One region of the Pseudomonas sp. Pdm06 genome, then DNA from elsewhere that is predicted to be linked to it. Evidence: riboswitches for the same ligand, from Rfam matches in the RefSeq annotation. Region 1 holds a riboswitch; each other region holds the start of a gene.

Region 1 (5,306 bases):
CGCGCCGTCCTTGACCGAGGTGATGTAGTCCGGCACCAGGTCGCTGCCGATCTCATCCCGTTCGTTCACGGCCGTCCACAGGGCTCCGCTGCGGGGTTCCCAAGCCAGGCCGTTGGGGTTGCGCAGGCCTGAGGCGAAGATCCGGTGATTGCCGCTGGCCCGGTCCACTTCCCAGATGGCGGCGCGACCTTCTTCGGCCTCCATGCCATTTTCCGCGACGTTGCTGTTCGAACCGGTGGTGACGTACAGCTTGCTGCCGTCACGGCTGGCGATCACGTTCTTGGTCCAGTGATGGTTGAGGGTGCCGCCCGGCAGGTCGACGACCTTGGTCGGCTGCGCCTTGATCTGCGTGTCACCGTCCTTGTACGGGAAGCGGATCAGTCGGTCGGTGTCGGCCACGTACAGATCATTGCCCACCAGGGTCATGCCGAACGGTGAATTGAGGTTTTCCAGGAAGACCGTACGGGTTTCGGCGATGCCATCGTGATTGGCGTCGCGTAATAGCGTGATGCGGTTGGGGCTGGGCACCCCGGCGCCAGCACGGCCCATGACCTTTTTCATCACCCAGCCACGGATGCCCTTGCTGTCGTCTGGCTTGGGCGGGGCATTGGTTTCGGCCACCAGCACATCGCCATTGGGCAACACGTAAAGCCAGCGCGGATGATCCAGTCCTTCGGCGAACGCACCCACTTGCAGGCCCTGGGCCGGGGTTGGCTTGGCGCCTTGCGGCCAGCCGATGGCTTCGGCGATGTTGACGGTGGGGACCAGGGTCTTGTTCGGTTCCGGCAGTTTCGGCGCAGGACCGGTGCCATCGGACACTTGCAGGGTGGAAGACTCGCCACAAGCGACAAGCCCGGCGGCGAGGGCGACGATCAGAAGATGGGGTGGCTTGAGCATGCTGGCTTCCCTATGAATGCATGTGGTTATTCATAGAGAAGCGTAGACGCACGGATGGTTCAAACTGCGCGCAAAACCTTGTGGGAGCGAGCTTGCTCGCGATGGCTACATGACAGTCAACATAGATGTTGCCAGGTGCACCGCTATCGCGAGCAAGCTCGCTCCCACAGTAATGAGTCAGCCATGGGCCTGTTTGAACAGCACGGCAATGCCTGGATGGTATTGGCCGGCCTCGTTGCGCAACTTGCGATAGGCGTATGGGAAGTACCAGGCCACCGCGCAAGTGTTTTCCTTTTGCAGGTCGTCGATCATGTCCTGCAGTTCTTCGGGCGTGGCGCTTTGCTGGGCTTTTTGCGGCGAGACGAACAGGCAGCCCAGCTTCAGGTCGCTGGCGTAGCTGATGCGCTTGGCATCGCTGGTGGCTTCCGACAGCGGTTGGGTCAGGTTCAGGTTGTTGACCTTGGGCCAGCGTTGGGTGGCCTGGATGAAGGCCCGCTCATCGGTGCTGGCGATGAACAGGTCGGCGCTGACGTTGCGTTCGCCTTCTTCATTCTGCTTGCGGGTCGGCGCGTTCTGTAGCGTGACCATCTCGGCCATCCAGGCGGCGGCCGACAGCAAGCTGAGATTGGCTCGTTCATCGAACCAGTAGGGGGTGTCGTTATCGCCGCGCACCGCGTTGTAGCGGTCGATACAATCAAACCAGCGTTCCAGCACCGGGCGCAGGAATTCCAGTTTTGGATTGCTGATGAGCATGCCTTGCATATTTTGCCCTCTTGTTCTTGTGATATCGGGTCGTAATGTCTCTTTGATATCACTTGCCGCAGCATCACACAAGATTGGCGTCATTTTATTGATCGGTGCCAATGAGCACCCCCGACAGGCGGCTTTAATTGACGCTCCACCCCCAACCCTCTAACCTTCGCCGCTTGTTTCAGGTGCTCTGTGACTTGAGTTCGACAGAGTGAAACAGGGAAGCCGGTGAGTGCACACGAACCCGGCGCTGCCCCCGCAACGGTAAATGAGTCAACGCTGTGCCTAAGCCACTGTGTCGCATGACATGGGAAGGCGCGCAGCCCGGCGCCACGCCGCTCATGAGCCCGGAGACCGGCCTGATTCATCCAACGGCATCACGGTGGGCGATGCCAGGCTTGCTGCCGTCTTTTTTTGTGCCCCGCCCGCCGTTATCCAATCCCAACGGAGAGCTCCCCATGACCGACACCCCTGATCGCGACGAACGCCACCTGGCGCGCATGCAGCGCAAGAAAGCCGTGATCGACGAGCGCATCGCCAACTCGCCGAACGAATGCGGCTTGCTGCTGGTGCTGACCGGCAACGGCAAGGGCAAGAGCAGCTCGGCGTTCGGCATGCTGGCACGGTCCATGGGCCATGGCATGCAATGCGGTGTGGTGCAGTTCATCAAGGGACGCAATAGCACCGGTGAAGAGCTGTTTTTTCGCCGCTTCCCGGAGCAGGTGCGTTTTCATGTCATGGGTGAAGGCTTCACCTGGGAAACCCAGGACCGCCAGCGCGACATCGCCGCCGCCGAAGCCGCCTGGGCCGTATCCCGTCAGTTGCTCAGCGATCCGTCCATCGGCCTGGTGGTGCTCGACGAATTGAATATCGCCCTCAAGCACGGCTACCTCGACCTCGATCAGGTGCTCAGCGATCTGCAGGCGCGTCCGCCGATGCAGCATGTGGTGGTGACCGGTCGCGGCGCCAAGCCGGAGATGATCGAGCTGGCCGACACCGTGACTGAAATGGGCATGATCAAGCACGCGTTCCAGGCGGGTATCAAGGCGCAGAAAGGCGTCGAACTGTGAATGACCCTTGCCTGACAAGCCGCCACTGTCCGGCGGTGTTGATCGCAGCGCCGGCCTCGGGACAAGGCAAGACCACGGTCACTGCGGCGTTGGCCCGGTTGCATCGCAACCAGGGACGCAAAGTGCGCGTCTTCAAGTGCGGCCCGGACTTCCTCGATCCGATGATCCTGGAGCGGGCCAGCGGCGCGCCGGTCTATCAATTGGACATGTGGATGGTCGGCGAGCAGGAAAGTCGCCGGCTGTTGTGGGAAGCCGCCGCCGAAGCGGACCTGATCCTGATCGAAGGGGTGATGGGGCTGTTCGACGGCAACCCGTCCAGCGCCGATCTGGCGCGGCATTTTGGCGTACCGGTGCTGGCGGTGATCGACGGTACGGCCATGGCCCAGACCTTCGGTGCCTTGGCCCTGGGCCTGGCCCGTTATCAACCGGACCTGCCATTCGCCGGGGTCTTGGCCAACCGGGTCGGCACCTTGCGTCACGCGCAATTGCTCGAAGGCAGCCTGACCGAAGGCCTGCGCTGGTACGGCGCGCTGTCCCGGGAAACCGGCATCGAATTGCCCAGCCGTCATCTCGGGTTGGTCCAGGCCAGTGAATTGAACGATCTCGACCTGCGCCTCGACGCGGCGGCCGATGCTTTGGCCAGTAGTTGCGAAGTGGCGCTGCCGCCGGCGGTGGAGTTCGCCGCACCGCAGGTGATCGCCGTTGAGCCGTGGCTCGCCGGGGTGCGCATCGCCGTGGCCCGTGACGAAGCGTTCGCCTTCACCTATGGCGCAAGCCTTGATCTGCTACGGGCCATGGGTGCGCAGTTGAGCTTTTTTTCACCGATCCATGACACCGAACTGCCTGAGGCGGACAGTCTTTATCTGCCTGGCGGTTATCCGGAGCTGCACCACCTTGCGCTGGCTCGAAATAAGCCGATGCTGGCCGCGATCCGTGCCCACCACGCCGCCGATAAACCGTTACTCGCCGAATGCGGCGGCATGTTGTATCTGCTCGATTCATTGACCGATGTCGACGGCGTGCGCGCCGAACTGCTGGGTTTGCTGGCCGGCGATGCGCAGATGCAAAAGCGCCTGGCGGCCTTGGCATTGCAGTCGGTGGATTTGCCGGAAGGCAACCTGCGTGGGCACACCTATCATCATTCCCTGACCAGCACCGAGGTTGAACCGATTGCCCGTGGCCATAGCCCCAATGGCGGACGCGGTGCGGAGGCGGTTTTCCGGCAAGGGCGGATGACGGCTTCCTATGTGCACTTTTATTTTCCGTCGAATCCCAGGGCGATTGCCGCGCTGTTTGTGCCAGACCTTGAGGCCGCCTTCGCGAGCAAGCTCGCTCCCACATTTGATCACCTGAACCCTGTGGGAGCGAGCTTGCTCGCGAAAAGGCCATGACCGACAACGCTTTCTCCCAGACCGAACGCGACGCCATCTACCGCGCCATCGCCGAGCGCCGCGACATGCGCCATTTCAGCGGCGGCACGGTCGAACCGGCCCTGCTGCGCCGTCTGCTGGAAGCCGCGCACCAGGCCCCGAGCGTCGGCCTGATGCAACCGTGGCGATTCATCCGCATCAGCGACCGCGCCTTGCGTGGGAACATCCAGCAGTTGGTGGAAGAAGAACGTATCCGCACCGCCGAAGCCCTCGGCGAGCGCAGCGATGAGTTCATGAAGCTCAAGGTCGAAGGCATCGACGACTGTGCCGAAGTGCTGGTGGCGGCGTTGATGGAGGATCGCGAGCGGCACATCTTCGGTCGTCGGACCTTGCCGGAAATGGACCTGGCCTCGCTGTCCTGCGCCATCCAGAACCTGTGGCTGGCCTCCCGCGCCGAAGGGCTGGGGATGGGCTGGGTGTCATTGTTCGAACCTCAGGCCCTGGCCGACCTGCTGGGCCTGCCCGCCGGGGCCAAGCCGCTGGCGATCCTTTGCCTGGGCCCGGTCGAAGGGTTTTACCCAGCGCCGATGCTCGCCCTGGAAGGTTGGGCGCAACCGCGTCCGCTCAATGAACTGCTGTATGAAAACCGTTGGGGAGTGAGCCCATGAGCGTGGCGTTGCTCAGTGCCGCTGCGGTGGCGCTGGATGCGCTGTTGGGCGAGCCTCGGCGCTGGCATCCGTTGGTGGCGTTCGGCGGCTTTGCCGATCGCATCGAACAACGTTTCAACTCAGGCGGACGTGGCTGGCGCAGCCACGGGGTGACGGCCTGGGTGATCGCCGTGGTGCCGTTGACCTTGCTCGCCACGGCCCTGTCCTGGGCGCCGATGGTGGGCTGGTTGGTGGATATCCTCGCGTTGTACTGTGCCCTCGGCCTGCGCAGCCTCGGCGAGCATGTCGAACCGGTGGCGCGGGCACTGCGCAGCGGTGATCTGGAGCAGGCGCGCCAGCGCGTCGGCTACCTGGTCAGTCGCCAGACGGCTGAACTGGATGAAACCGCCGTGGCCCGCGCCGCCACCGAGTCGGTGCTGGAAAACGGCAGCGACGCGGTGTTCGCCGCGTTGTTCTGGTTCGCCGTGGCCGGCGCGCCCGGGGTGGTGCTGTACCGCCTGAGCAATACCCTCGACGCCATGTGGGGCTATCGCAACGAACGCTTCGAGCGC
Region 2 (5,306 bases), on a different contig from region 1:
ACGATGCGGTAGTCGACTACGCCACCGACCGCATGGGCGGCCAGCTGACCATCAAGGCACCGAACGCCAAGGTGCCGATGGTCAATGCCGACAGCCCGGTCAACGAGCGCATCAATTACTACCTGCAAACCGAGATCAACCCGGGGCTGGCCAGCCACGGCGGCCAGGTTTCGCTGATCGACGTGGTGGAAGACGGCATCGCCGTGCTCCAGTTCGGCGGCGGCTGCCAGGGCTGCGGCCAGGCTGACGTGACCTTGAAGGAAGGCATCGAGCGCACCTTGCTCGAACGCATTCCAGAGCTCAAGGGCGTGCGCGACGTGACCGACCATACGCAGAAAGAAAACGCCTACTACTGATTGTGGCGATACCATCTTGCGATCAGTTCGTAACCTGTAGGAGCGAGCTTGTGGGAGCAAGGCTTGCCCGCGATGCAAACACCTCGGTGTAGTTGATAGACCGAGGCGACGCCTTCGCGGGCAAGCCTTGCTCCCACTGGTTCGCCCCTATAGGGGGATCCAGGTGGATTGTCTGGCGAGTCAGGGCCGGTAGAGATGCGCATGTCCGGCGCGGTACAGCGACGATTCGCTGAACACGTCATTGCCCAGCACACGCCCCACCAGGATCAGCGCCGTTCGGCGGAAACCCTTGGCCTGCACCTTCTCGGCAATATCTGCCAGCGTCCCCATCGCCCAGTCCTGATCCGGCCATGTCGCCCGGTGGATCACCGCAATCGGGCAATCCGCGCCGTAGTGGGGCAGCAGTTCGTCGACGATCTTTTCCAGGTGATTGACCCCCAGGTGAATCGCCATGGTCGCCCCGTGCTGTGCCAGGTTGCCCAGTTCTTCCCCAGCGGGCATCGGGGATTTATCGGCGTAACGAGTGAGGATCAGGCTCTGGGAGATGTCCGGCAAGGTCAGTTCGGCACCCAGCAGGGCGGCGCAGGCTGAGGTCGCGGTCACGCCCGGGATGATTTCGAAAGGGATGTCCAGTTCCCGCAGGCAACGAATCTGTTCGCCGATGGCGCCGTACAGGCTCGGGTCGCCGGAGTGCACCCGGGCCACGTCCTGGCCCTTGAGATGGGCGCTGCTGATCAATTCGATGATTTGTTCCAGATGCAGCTCGGCGCTGTTGATCACCTGTTCGGCACAATGGCCTTCGAGGACGGCGGTCGGCACCAGCGAGCCGGCGTAGATGATCACCGCGCACTGGCGGATCAGTCGCTGGCCTTTGACCGTGATGAGGTCCGGGTCGCCGGGGCCGGCGCCGATGAAGTACACGGTCATGACCGGCTCCTGTGGAAGGTGGGTGAGCGTCGCCCAGATGAAGATTGCTCATGATCCTGGGCGGCGATTATCGGGATTTATGCCACGACCGCCAATGCCAACGTGCTCATGGGGCCTGTGTGACGGGGAATCAGCAGGGTTGCGGGCGTCGTGCCCAATTGATCGGCCAAGGCCAGGGCGGCGCTTTCGGCGATGCCGTAGCAACCGGTTTGCGCGAAGGCGATCTCGGAGCGATGACTGAGCCGCCGCTCGTAACCGGCCAACTGTTCGGCACTGAAGCAGGTCAGCGGCAAGGCCAGTTGCCCGGCCAGCTCCAGCAGCCCGGGCTCGTCACGCTTGAGGTCGATACTGGCCAGGGCCCGGACCTGGTGAAGTTCGATGCCGTGGGCCAGCAACGTCTGTTCGAGCAAGGCCCGCAGCGTGCTGGCCGGGCACCCGCGCTGGCAGCCCAAGCCGATCACCAGGATCGACCCGGTGCTCATGCGTCGTGGTGGGCTTGACCGTCACGGCGAAACAGCCAGGCGCTGATCAGGCCCAGGGCCAGCCAGAAGGCGACGTTGGTCACCTGCGAGGCGATCTTGAACTGGCTTTCCAACGCTTCGGGCGCCAGCATCGAGTGGACTTCGGGCTGCGGCGCACCGATAACGTGGGGCACCAGCAACGTCGCCACGCCCAGCAGCTTGAGCAGCCAATGCCGGCCGAAGGCGATCAGGGCAATGCCCACCGCTGTGGACGCCGCGGTGCCGATCCACCACATCTGCCGCTGGGCCAGGTCGGCCGCTGCGGTGCCGGGCAATTCCGGGGGCAGGCCGAGGGTGGGTGCCAGGACGAAAGTGGCATAACCGGCCAGGCCCCAGAGCAGACCCTGGGAGGTGCGAGTCGGTGCGCGCAAGGTGTACAGGCCCGCGAGCATCAGGGCAAAGCCCACGGCGACCACCAGGTTGCCGCCGGTGGTGGACAGCACGCGCTGCCAGCCATCTTCCGGTTCCCAGGCCTCGGCATCATGGGTGTGGGCCACACCGTCGGTGTGCTCATGGACCTCGGTCGCCGGGGCTTTCTCGAAGGTTTCCGCCTGGAGAATCAGCGGCGATACCCAGAAACTCTGCAACAGGGTCAGCAGCAGGGCGGCCAGCAAGCCGCTGAAACCGGCGGTCTGCGCGATACGCTTGATCATGTCGTCAGTTCTCAGTGGCAGGGGAAGGCGGCGCTGTGGCGGGTATCGTGGGCGGCGTTGTGCACCGCTTCGATGTGGGAGAAGCCGGCGAAATAGACCAGCCCCGCGCCCAGGATCGAAGCCAGGATCGCGGCGCTCAGGCGTTGGCTCAGGGTGGTGGTGGTGGTGCTGCTGGCGGTGCGGGCGGTGCTGCTGATGGTCGACATGGCGCTTCCCTCTGTTTTTGTTCCGTGGGGATGCGAGCGCAATGAGATCCCGGACGAAAGATCGCCCAGGTTCGAACAGCGCCCGCCCACCGCGGGTTTGTTGATGCTTGAGTCATGGGCCGGTCTCCGGGCTCGCGAGGGGCAGGGGCTGGGCCTTGCCTGCAAGCGTCACCTTCCCATGTCCGGGGACACAGTGGTTCAGACGCTTCGCTCGCTTACCGTTGCGGGGGCAGCACCGGACTGACGTGGCTTTGGAGTAAAGCACACGATTCACCGGTTTCCCGTTTCACCCTGTGAAGGGCACCCGTAACTAGGCGCACAGGAGAGCATGGGTGGGGCGGGGCCGTCAATGCACAGGGGGCCGCTGCGCAGCCCATCGCGAGCAAGCTCGCTCCCACAGGGGGCTGCGGGATCCAATGTGGGAGCGAGCTTGCTCGCGATGGCGGCGGCAAAGACACCGCAGAACTCACTTGCGGAGATTGACCCGCCCCCACACCCTGCGTAGCCTTGCGCCTTCGAGGTTCTTCGGCCTGCGCCGAAGCTAAGAAGGGAACGCGGTCCAAGCCGCGGCTGCCCCCGCAACTGTGAACGGTGAGGTTTCTGCAAGGCCACTGTGCATGCCCTTTTACCAAAGGCGCACGGGAAGGCGCAGCCATTGCCAGTCGAACGACTGGCCCGCCGTCAGCCAGGAGACCTGCCTCGAGACAGATTCTCACTACAACCGGGCGGGGTGATCCGGTGGCGAAATCTTCCGTGCACACCTGTGCCCGCGGTTGTCGTCCCGTTTGCCCGCCACCTTGCCAAAGGGCATCCGATGAAAACACTGGCCAAACTCCCTGTCACCATCGTCACCGGCTTTCTCGGCTCGGGTAAAACCACCTTGCTGCGGCACATGCTCGACAACGCCCAAGGCCGGCGCATCGCCGTGATCGTCAACGAGTTTGGCGAGCTGGGTATCGACGGCGAGATCCTCAAGCAGTGCGCCATCGGTTGCACCGAAGAAGAAGCCAACGGCCGCGTCTACGAACTGGCCAACGGCTGCCTGTGCTGCACAGTGCAGGAAGAATTCTTCCCGGTGATGCGCGAGCTGGTAGCCCGGCGCGGCGACCTCGACCATATCCTGATCGAAACCTCCGGCCTGGCCTTGCCCAAGCCGTTGGTCCAGGCCTTTCAATGGCCGGAAATCCGCAGCGCCTGCACCGTCGATGCGGTGATCACTGTGGTCGACAGCCCAGCCGTGGCTGCCGGCACCTTCGCCGCCTTCCCCGACCAGGTCGATGCCCAGCGCAAACTCGACCCGAACCTGGATCACGAATCGCCGTTGCACGAGCTGTTCGCCGACCAACTGGCGAGTGCTGACCTGGTGATCCTCAACAAGGCTGACCTGATCAGCCCTGAAGACTTGGCCAAGGTTCGCCTGGAAGTCGCCGAAGAGCTGCCGCCGGCGGTCAAGGTCATCGAAGCCAGCAGCGGTCGCCTGCCGCTGGACGTGTTGATCGGCCTGGGCGCCGGTTCCGAAGAGCACATCGACGGCCGCCACAGCCATCACGACCATCACCACGATGGCGACGATGACGACCACGATCATGACGCCTTCGATTCCATCTCCATCGAACTGCCCCAGGCCGACGAAAGTCTGTTGCTGGATGCGCTGACGCAACTGGTGGTCCAGCATGGCGTGCTGCGGGTCAAGGGTTTCGCGGCGATCCCGAACAAGCCGATGCGCCTGCTGATCCAAGGCGTTGGCACGCGTTTCGATAAACATTTCGACCGCCAGTGGGGCGCCGAGGAAGCGCGGGTCACCCGTCTGGTGCTGATCGGCCAGGCACTCGATGCCGCACTGCTCGAAGCGCAGTTGCGCGCCGCCCTCAGCGCCTAAGCCATGCACCTGCTCAGGACCCAGCCCGGCGGTTTCGTGTCGGATGACAACATTGCCGACCTCGGGCAAACCCCCGCCGAACTGGTGATCCTGTGCAGCGGCGACTCCAGCCTGGCGCTGCTGGCCGAAGCGGCGAAGCAGTTGCCGGGCGATTATCCGGAGTTTCGCCTCGCCAACCCGATGCAGGTGCAGAACCACGCCTCGGTGGATCTGTATTTCGAAGACGTGCTGCGCCACGCCAAGGTCATCCTGCTGTCGCTGCACGGCGGCATTGGTTATTGGCGCTACGGCATCGAGCGCCTGATGGACCTGGCCGGGCGCGGGGTGAAGCTGATCCTGGTGCCGGGGGATGATCGACCGGACCCGGAGCTCAGTGACCTGAGCAACGTGGCCGTCGAGGACCGCGACCGGCTCTGGCAGTTCTTGCGCCAGGGCGGCCTGGGCAATGCCCTGGACCTGTTTCACTACCTCGGCAGTCAATGGTTCGGCCGCGATTATCCGTGGGCCGAGCCGCAGACCCTGCCGCGCACGGCGATCTACCACCCGGGAAAAAACAGCGCCAGCCTCGGCGATTGGCAAGCCGAGTGGAACGCCGGGCAACCGGTGGCGGCGGTGTTGTTTTATCGTTCCCACTTGCAAGCGGCGAACACCGCGTTCATCGACGTGTTCTGCCAGCGCCTGCAAGCGGCGGGGCTCAACCCGTTGCCGATTGCGGTGGCGAGCCTCAAGGAGCCCGGTTGCCTGGCGCGGGTGGAAGACTGGTT
Region 3 (5,306 bases), on a different contig from region 1:
AGACGAACTGCAAGCGCTGGTCGAGCGTCTGGTGGAAAGCGAGCTGGACGACTACACCGACATCACCACCTTGATCGGCATCGAGTTCGATGACAACACGGCTTGGGGCCAGTTGACGATCCTGGAGTTGAAGCTGCTGATCTATCTGGCCCTGCAGCAGTTCGAAGAGGCGAAGGAAGCGGTGGAAACCTTCTTGCAGTACAACGACAACACGGTTGAGCGCGGGTTGTTCTACCAGGCCGTGAATGTGGTGCTGGAGATGAAGCTGGACGAAGACCTGGAACTGGAAGACTACGAGGCCAATTTCCGTCGGATGTTTGGCAACGAGCGGATGGATGCGGCGATCGGCTCGGTGGACGGCAGCGTGCGCTTCCATGGCTTGACGCCGACCAGCATGAAGCTGGAGGGTCTCGATAGACACCTGCGCCTGATCGACAGCTACAAAAAACTGCACGCGGCGCGGGCCAATGTGTCGGCTTTATCTTCCGGGCTCGCCCCGTCGCTTGGCTGAATCTGAGCACTTGCATAGGGTTCGGTTTTTTCCGAACCCCGAGATTCAGTCAAACGGAACGAAATCGCAGGATCTGCGCGCCGTCGAAAGGGTCGATCAGGTAATGGGCGTGCACGCCGAACGTATCCTGCAAGCGTTGCGGGGTCAGCACCTCCAGTGGTTTGCCGAGGGCCACCAGCCGGCCCCGTTCCAGTACCGCCAGGCGATCACAGGTCAACGCCTGGTTCAGGTCATGCAGGGCGATGACCGTCGTGACAGGTAGCGCTTGCACTACTTTCAGGATGGCGAGCTGATGCTGGATATCCAGGTGATTGGTGGGTTCGTCCAGCAATAGAATCTGCGGGCGTTGGGCCAGGGCCCGAGCGATGTGAACGCGTTGGCGTTCACCGCCGGACAGACTGTGCCAGGTGCGGTTTTTCAAGTGCGCCGCATCGACGTCCCACAGCGCCTGCTGGACGATGGCGGCGTCTTCGTTTGACCACGGACTCAAGGCTGATAGCCACGGCGTTCGGCCCAAGGCAACGGCGTCGAACACGCTGATCGCATCCAGTGTGTCGGCCTGTTGCTCAACCACGGCCAGGGTCTGCGCGACGGTTCGCCGTGCCAGCGTCTTGAGGGGCTGGTTGTTGAGCTGAATGTCGCCCCGGCTGGGGGCGCGCACGCCCGCCAGCAGTTTGAGCAGTGTGGATTTTCCCGAACCGTTGGGCCCGACGAGGCCCAGGGTTTCGCCTCGGCGGATGTCCAGGTGGATATCGTGCAACAACTCGGCGTCCCGCACATGGAACCCGAGGGCGGAACAACTCAGCACGGATTCGCCGATAACAGAGGTGACGGCATTCATCGGGCATTTCTCCGACCGATCAGGATCAACGCGAACACCGGAGCACCCACCAGTGCAGTGATGACGCCGACCGGGATGACTTGGCCTTTGATCAGCGTTCGCGAGAAGACATCGGCGGCGATCAGGAACACCGCGCCACCCAACGCGCTTGCTGGCAACAGGCGCGCATGCCGGGTCCCCAGCAACAAACGCACGGCATGGGGAATGACCAACCCGACGAAACCGATGGAGCCCACAATCGACACCATCACCGCTGTCACCAGTGCCGCGCAGCTGATCAGCAGAAATTGCACCCGGCGTACCGGAATGCCAAGGGAGGCGGCCGAGTCGGCGCCAAAGGTAAAGGCGTCCAGCGCCCGCCGGTGCCACAGGCACACCGCGAGACCGATCAATGCCACGGGCACCGACAACCACACCGACGGCCAACGGACCCCACTGAGATTTCCCAGTAACCAGAACATGATGCCGCGAGCTTGTTCGGAACTGGCGGACTTGGTAATCAGAAACGCGGTGAGCGCATTGAACAACTGCGAGCCGGCAATCCCGGCCAGGATGATCTGCCCGGTGCCAGCGGGTGAGCGACTGGCACGGGCCAGCAAAACGACCACGGCGAACGCGGCAACGGCCCCGGCAAAGGCCCCGACCGACAACGAAATCAGCCCCGCCCCAATGCCCAGCAGCGCCACCAGTACCGCGCCTGTCGAGGCGCCGGCGGAGATGCCGAGCAGGTAAGGATCGGCCAACGGGTTACGCAACAGCGATTGCAAGATCACCCCGCAGGTCGCCAGGCCCGCACCGCAGGCCGCCGCCACCAGCGCACGGGTCAGCCGGTAGTTCCAGACGATGCCTTCGTCTATCGGGTCGAGGGCATAACCTGCGGCCCACAGTTTGTTGGCCAGCACCTGGAACACCACACTCGGCTCGATACTCGTCTCGCCGATGGCCACGCCGGCAATCACTGCCAGGAGCAGCGCCGCCAACGCCAGCAACGTTCGAATCAGCGTCGGAATCATTTCGGCAGGTCGTAGCCGCTGATGGCCGTCGCCAGGGTTTCCAGGCCGTCGAACATTCTGATGCTGGCTTGCATGGCCATCGCATCGAGAATGATGATGCGGTTGTTTTTCACCGCGTCCATATTGCGGGTCACCGGGTCACTGCGCAGGAATTGCAGCTTCTTTTCATGGTCATCAGCCGGAAAACGTCGGCGATCCATGCGGGCGATGACCAGGAAGGTTGGGTTGGCCTTGGCGATGGTTTCCCAGCCGACGGTCGGCCATTCCTCATCGGACTCGACCACGTTGCGCACGCCCAGGGTACTGAGCATGAAGTCAGGAATGCCCTTGTGCCCGGCCACATAGGGGTCGATGTCCAGACTGGCGCTGGAGAACCAGAACAGCGCACTCGTCTGCTTCAGATCCTTGGCCTGCACCGTGGCGATAGACTTCGCCAGGCTGGCCTTGAGTTGGGCGTTCAACTGCTGGCCACGCTCCTGTACGTCGAAGATTTCAGCCAACTGGCTGATGCTCTTGTAGATGCTGTCGATGCGAAACGCCTCCAGCCGCGTGCCGTCCGCACCGACCAGATTATCCTTGGCTTCGCAATCGGAGGGCATCAGGTAGGTCGGGATCTTCAGTTCGTGAAACTGCTGGCGGGTACCGACCACGCCTTGCGGCCCGACCATCCATTCCAGTTCCACCGCCACCAGTTGCGGACGTTTGCCGATCACCGCCTCGAAGCTCGGCTCGTTATCGGCCAGGCGTTCGATCTTGTCGTTCTGCGCCTTGTATTTCATCTGCACATCGTTGAACCAGAGCGAAGTGCCGACCACCTTGTCGCTCAACCCCATGGCATAGAGCATTTCAGTGCCGGCCTGGCCGATGGTCACGGTGCGACTGGGCGATTGCTCGAAAGTCAGCGTGCTGCCGCAGTTCTCGAGGGTCAGGGGGTATTGAGTCGGGGCCGCGTGGGCGAGGCTCGGCAGACCCAGGGCAATGACGAGGGAGGTAAGGCGGGGCAGCAGCATGATGCAAACTCCAGTTGACCGTACACGGAGCAGGGGACGGACTGGAAAACACATCATCGAACGTTGCCGCTGAAGCACTGAAGTGCCGATCGGCCCAGTGACGCGCAACGCAAGGATGCCCTTCCCGGACACCCCGCCGGTTAGTGATTGACTTGGCCGGCAGGTCTCCTGACTGATGCGTCATCGCCTGGCTCCAGCCTTCCCGGGGCGATCCCAGTGGCCATTGAGGAGCAGACTCAGCACCTACAGTTGCGGGGGCAGTTCCGTTTGATGCCGTGCGAGGCATCTCGGATTCCCTATTAGTCCCGTGGGGGAACCGGCGCTGGGCATGGTAGTCGATCAGGGTGTTTATCACCACTCGCCACTGGGAGGCCTTCCCCTGGCATCGTACGATTGCGGGAATGATTTTCGGGAGGTGCGGCATAGCGCCGCTTCTTGCTATTCTGGTCGCCCTCTTCATGGACGAACACTGAGACAAACCATGGCTAACTACACCCCGTCACACATCGGGAAGATATTGCTGGGCCTGCTGTTTGCCCTGATTGGTATCGGTTTGTTGAGCATTGCCATCAATCTCACGCTTGAGCGACGCGAGTTTCTCGACCGCGCACAGACCGCCGATGGCATCGTCAGCCACTTGAATGCCGGTGGTTCGCATCCTGAGATCGCCTTCACTACGAGCAGTGGTGAAAAAATCTCCTACCCCCAGGGCGGCTTCATTTTCGGCTATCAGCAGGGTCAGCCGGTGCGGGTGCACTACCTGCCCGAGCAGCCTGCCAACAGCGCCATCGTCGATGACTCGGCCGCGCTGTGGGGCACTTCCGGGGTCCTGGGTCTTATCGGTCTGGTGTTCACGCTTGTTGGTCTGGCAAAAGCTATCCGTCAGCGCGGTCGCGGTGCGGTTCATTCACATAAAGGACTTTAACGTATGAGCTACAACATCCCGATCCCGGTCAATGAAAGTCGCTGGCAGTATCAGACCGCCAGCGGCGGCGGTCTGACCGTGGTCATGGTGGCGGGCAGTGGCGGTTCGATCATCCTGCGTTCGCCCGAGGGCGAGGACGTCAGCTACCGCTACGGCGGCGTTGGAGTAGGTGCCGGATTTGGCGCGCGGCTGCCGCGTTTCGGCAAGATCAATATCCAGATCAAGGGCAAGGGTGTGGCTGCGGCCGGCGCGGCGGAGGCGTTTCCCAGCACCGGCAAGGTGTTTGTCAGCGATGCCTTGGTCGCTCGCGACCTGACCAGTGACGACATCACCGGACCTTGCATGTACACCGAAGTAGGGGTGGGCCTGGGAATCGGCGGCTCGGCCACGGCGCTGTTGTTCGGGCTTGATCCCAAGTTGCTGGCGTTGTCGATGGCACTGAGTTCCAATCCGGCGACCTCGCTCATCGCTGCCACCCTGGTCAACCAGCGGCTGGCGAAGTCGGCCAAGGGGGCGGTGGTCATGGCCGGTATAAACGCTGGCCTGCAGGCCGGTGGTGGCGCTGCGATTTACATCGGTTATCTGTTCTAGTCGGATTGTGGAGTAATGCCACGGCTATCCCGGCATGCATGCCGGGATGCCCACTCCACAATGCCTGCGTTCGGCCAGCGTGGTTAACGGGGCGCCCCAGATCAAGATCAAAAGCGAGGCGGCCTGACAGCCGGCCTGGCTCTCCCGCTCGTACACCTGTCAGATCTGTGGGAGCAAAGCTTGCTCGCGAGGCGGCCTTATAGCCGACCTGGCTCTTCCGGTCCTAGTGCGATCCCATTGTGGGAGCGAGCTTGCTCGCGAAGACGGCGGTACATCCAACGCTGATGCAAGCTGATCCACCGCTATCGCGAGCAAGCTTTGCTCCCACAGGGATTTGCAGTGGCCGAAAATCTGTAGATCGTCAGCGACCCAATGCGTGCGAGCTTGCTCGCGAAGGCGAGGGTACATTCAACGC

What was found. A riboswitch is a leader RNA that binds a small molecule or an ion and turns the genes downstream of it on or off. The one in region 1 is predicted to bind cobalamin.
Region 2: another riboswitch for cobalamin. It lies ahead of cobW (cobalamin biosynthesis protein CobW); the one in region 1 lies ahead of cobO (cob(I)yrinic acid a,c-diamide adenosyltransferase).
Region 3: another riboswitch for cobalamin. It lies ahead of IB266_RS30140 (ABC transporter substrate-binding protein); the one in region 1 lies ahead of cobO (cob(I)yrinic acid a,c-diamide adenosyltransferase).

Annotation. Positions count from the first base shown of each region.
Region 1 covers NZ_JACVAH010000005.1:335,281-340,586, forward strand. The annotation lists gene IB266_RS11525 (PQQ-dependent sugar dehydrogenase) at 1-897, opposite strand, end outside; gene IB266_RS11530 (hypothetical protein) at 1,075-1,659, opposite strand; cobalamin riboswitch at 1,814-2,025, shown strand; gene cobO (cob(I)yrinic acid a,c-diamide adenosyltransferase) at 2,106-2,717, shown strand; gene IB266_RS11540 (cobyrinate a,c-diamide synthase) at 2,714-4,108, shown strand; gene bluB (5,6-dimethylbenzimidazole synthase) at 4,105-4,755, shown strand; gene cbiB (adenosylcobinamide-phosphate synthase CbiB) at 4,752-5,306, shown strand, end outside.
Region 2 covers NZ_JACVAH010000018.1:141,198-146,503, reverse strand. The annotation lists gene nfuA (Fe-S biogenesis protein NfuA) at 1-356, shown strand, start outside; gene cobM (precorrin-4 C(11)-methyltransferase) at 537-1,283, opposite strand; gene IB266_RS25655 (cobalamin biosynthesis protein) at 1,361-1,765, opposite strand; gene IB266_RS25650 (CbtA family protein) at 1,762-2,457, opposite strand; gene IB266_RS25645 (CbtB domain-containing protein) at 2,469-2,663, opposite strand; cobalamin riboswitch at 2,763-2,986, opposite strand; cobalamin riboswitch at 3,165-3,380, shown strand; gene cobW (cobalamin biosynthesis protein CobW) at 3,478-4,542, shown strand; gene cobN (cobaltochelatase subunit CobN) at 4,546-5,306, shown strand, end outside.
Region 3 covers NZ_JACVAH010000028.1:43,789-49,094, forward strand. The annotation lists gene IB266_RS30125 (OsmC domain/YcaO domain-containing protein) at 1-511, shown strand, start outside; gene IB266_RS30130 (ABC transporter ATP-binding protein) at 561-1,352, opposite strand; gene IB266_RS30135 (FecCD family ABC transporter permease) at 1,349-2,365, opposite strand; gene IB266_RS30140 (ABC transporter substrate-binding protein) at 2,362-3,375, opposite strand; cobalamin riboswitch at 3,516-3,711, opposite strand; gene IB266_RS30145 (DUF3592 domain-containing protein) at 3,857-4,300, shown strand; gene IB266_RS30150 (hypothetical protein) at 4,304-4,891, shown strand.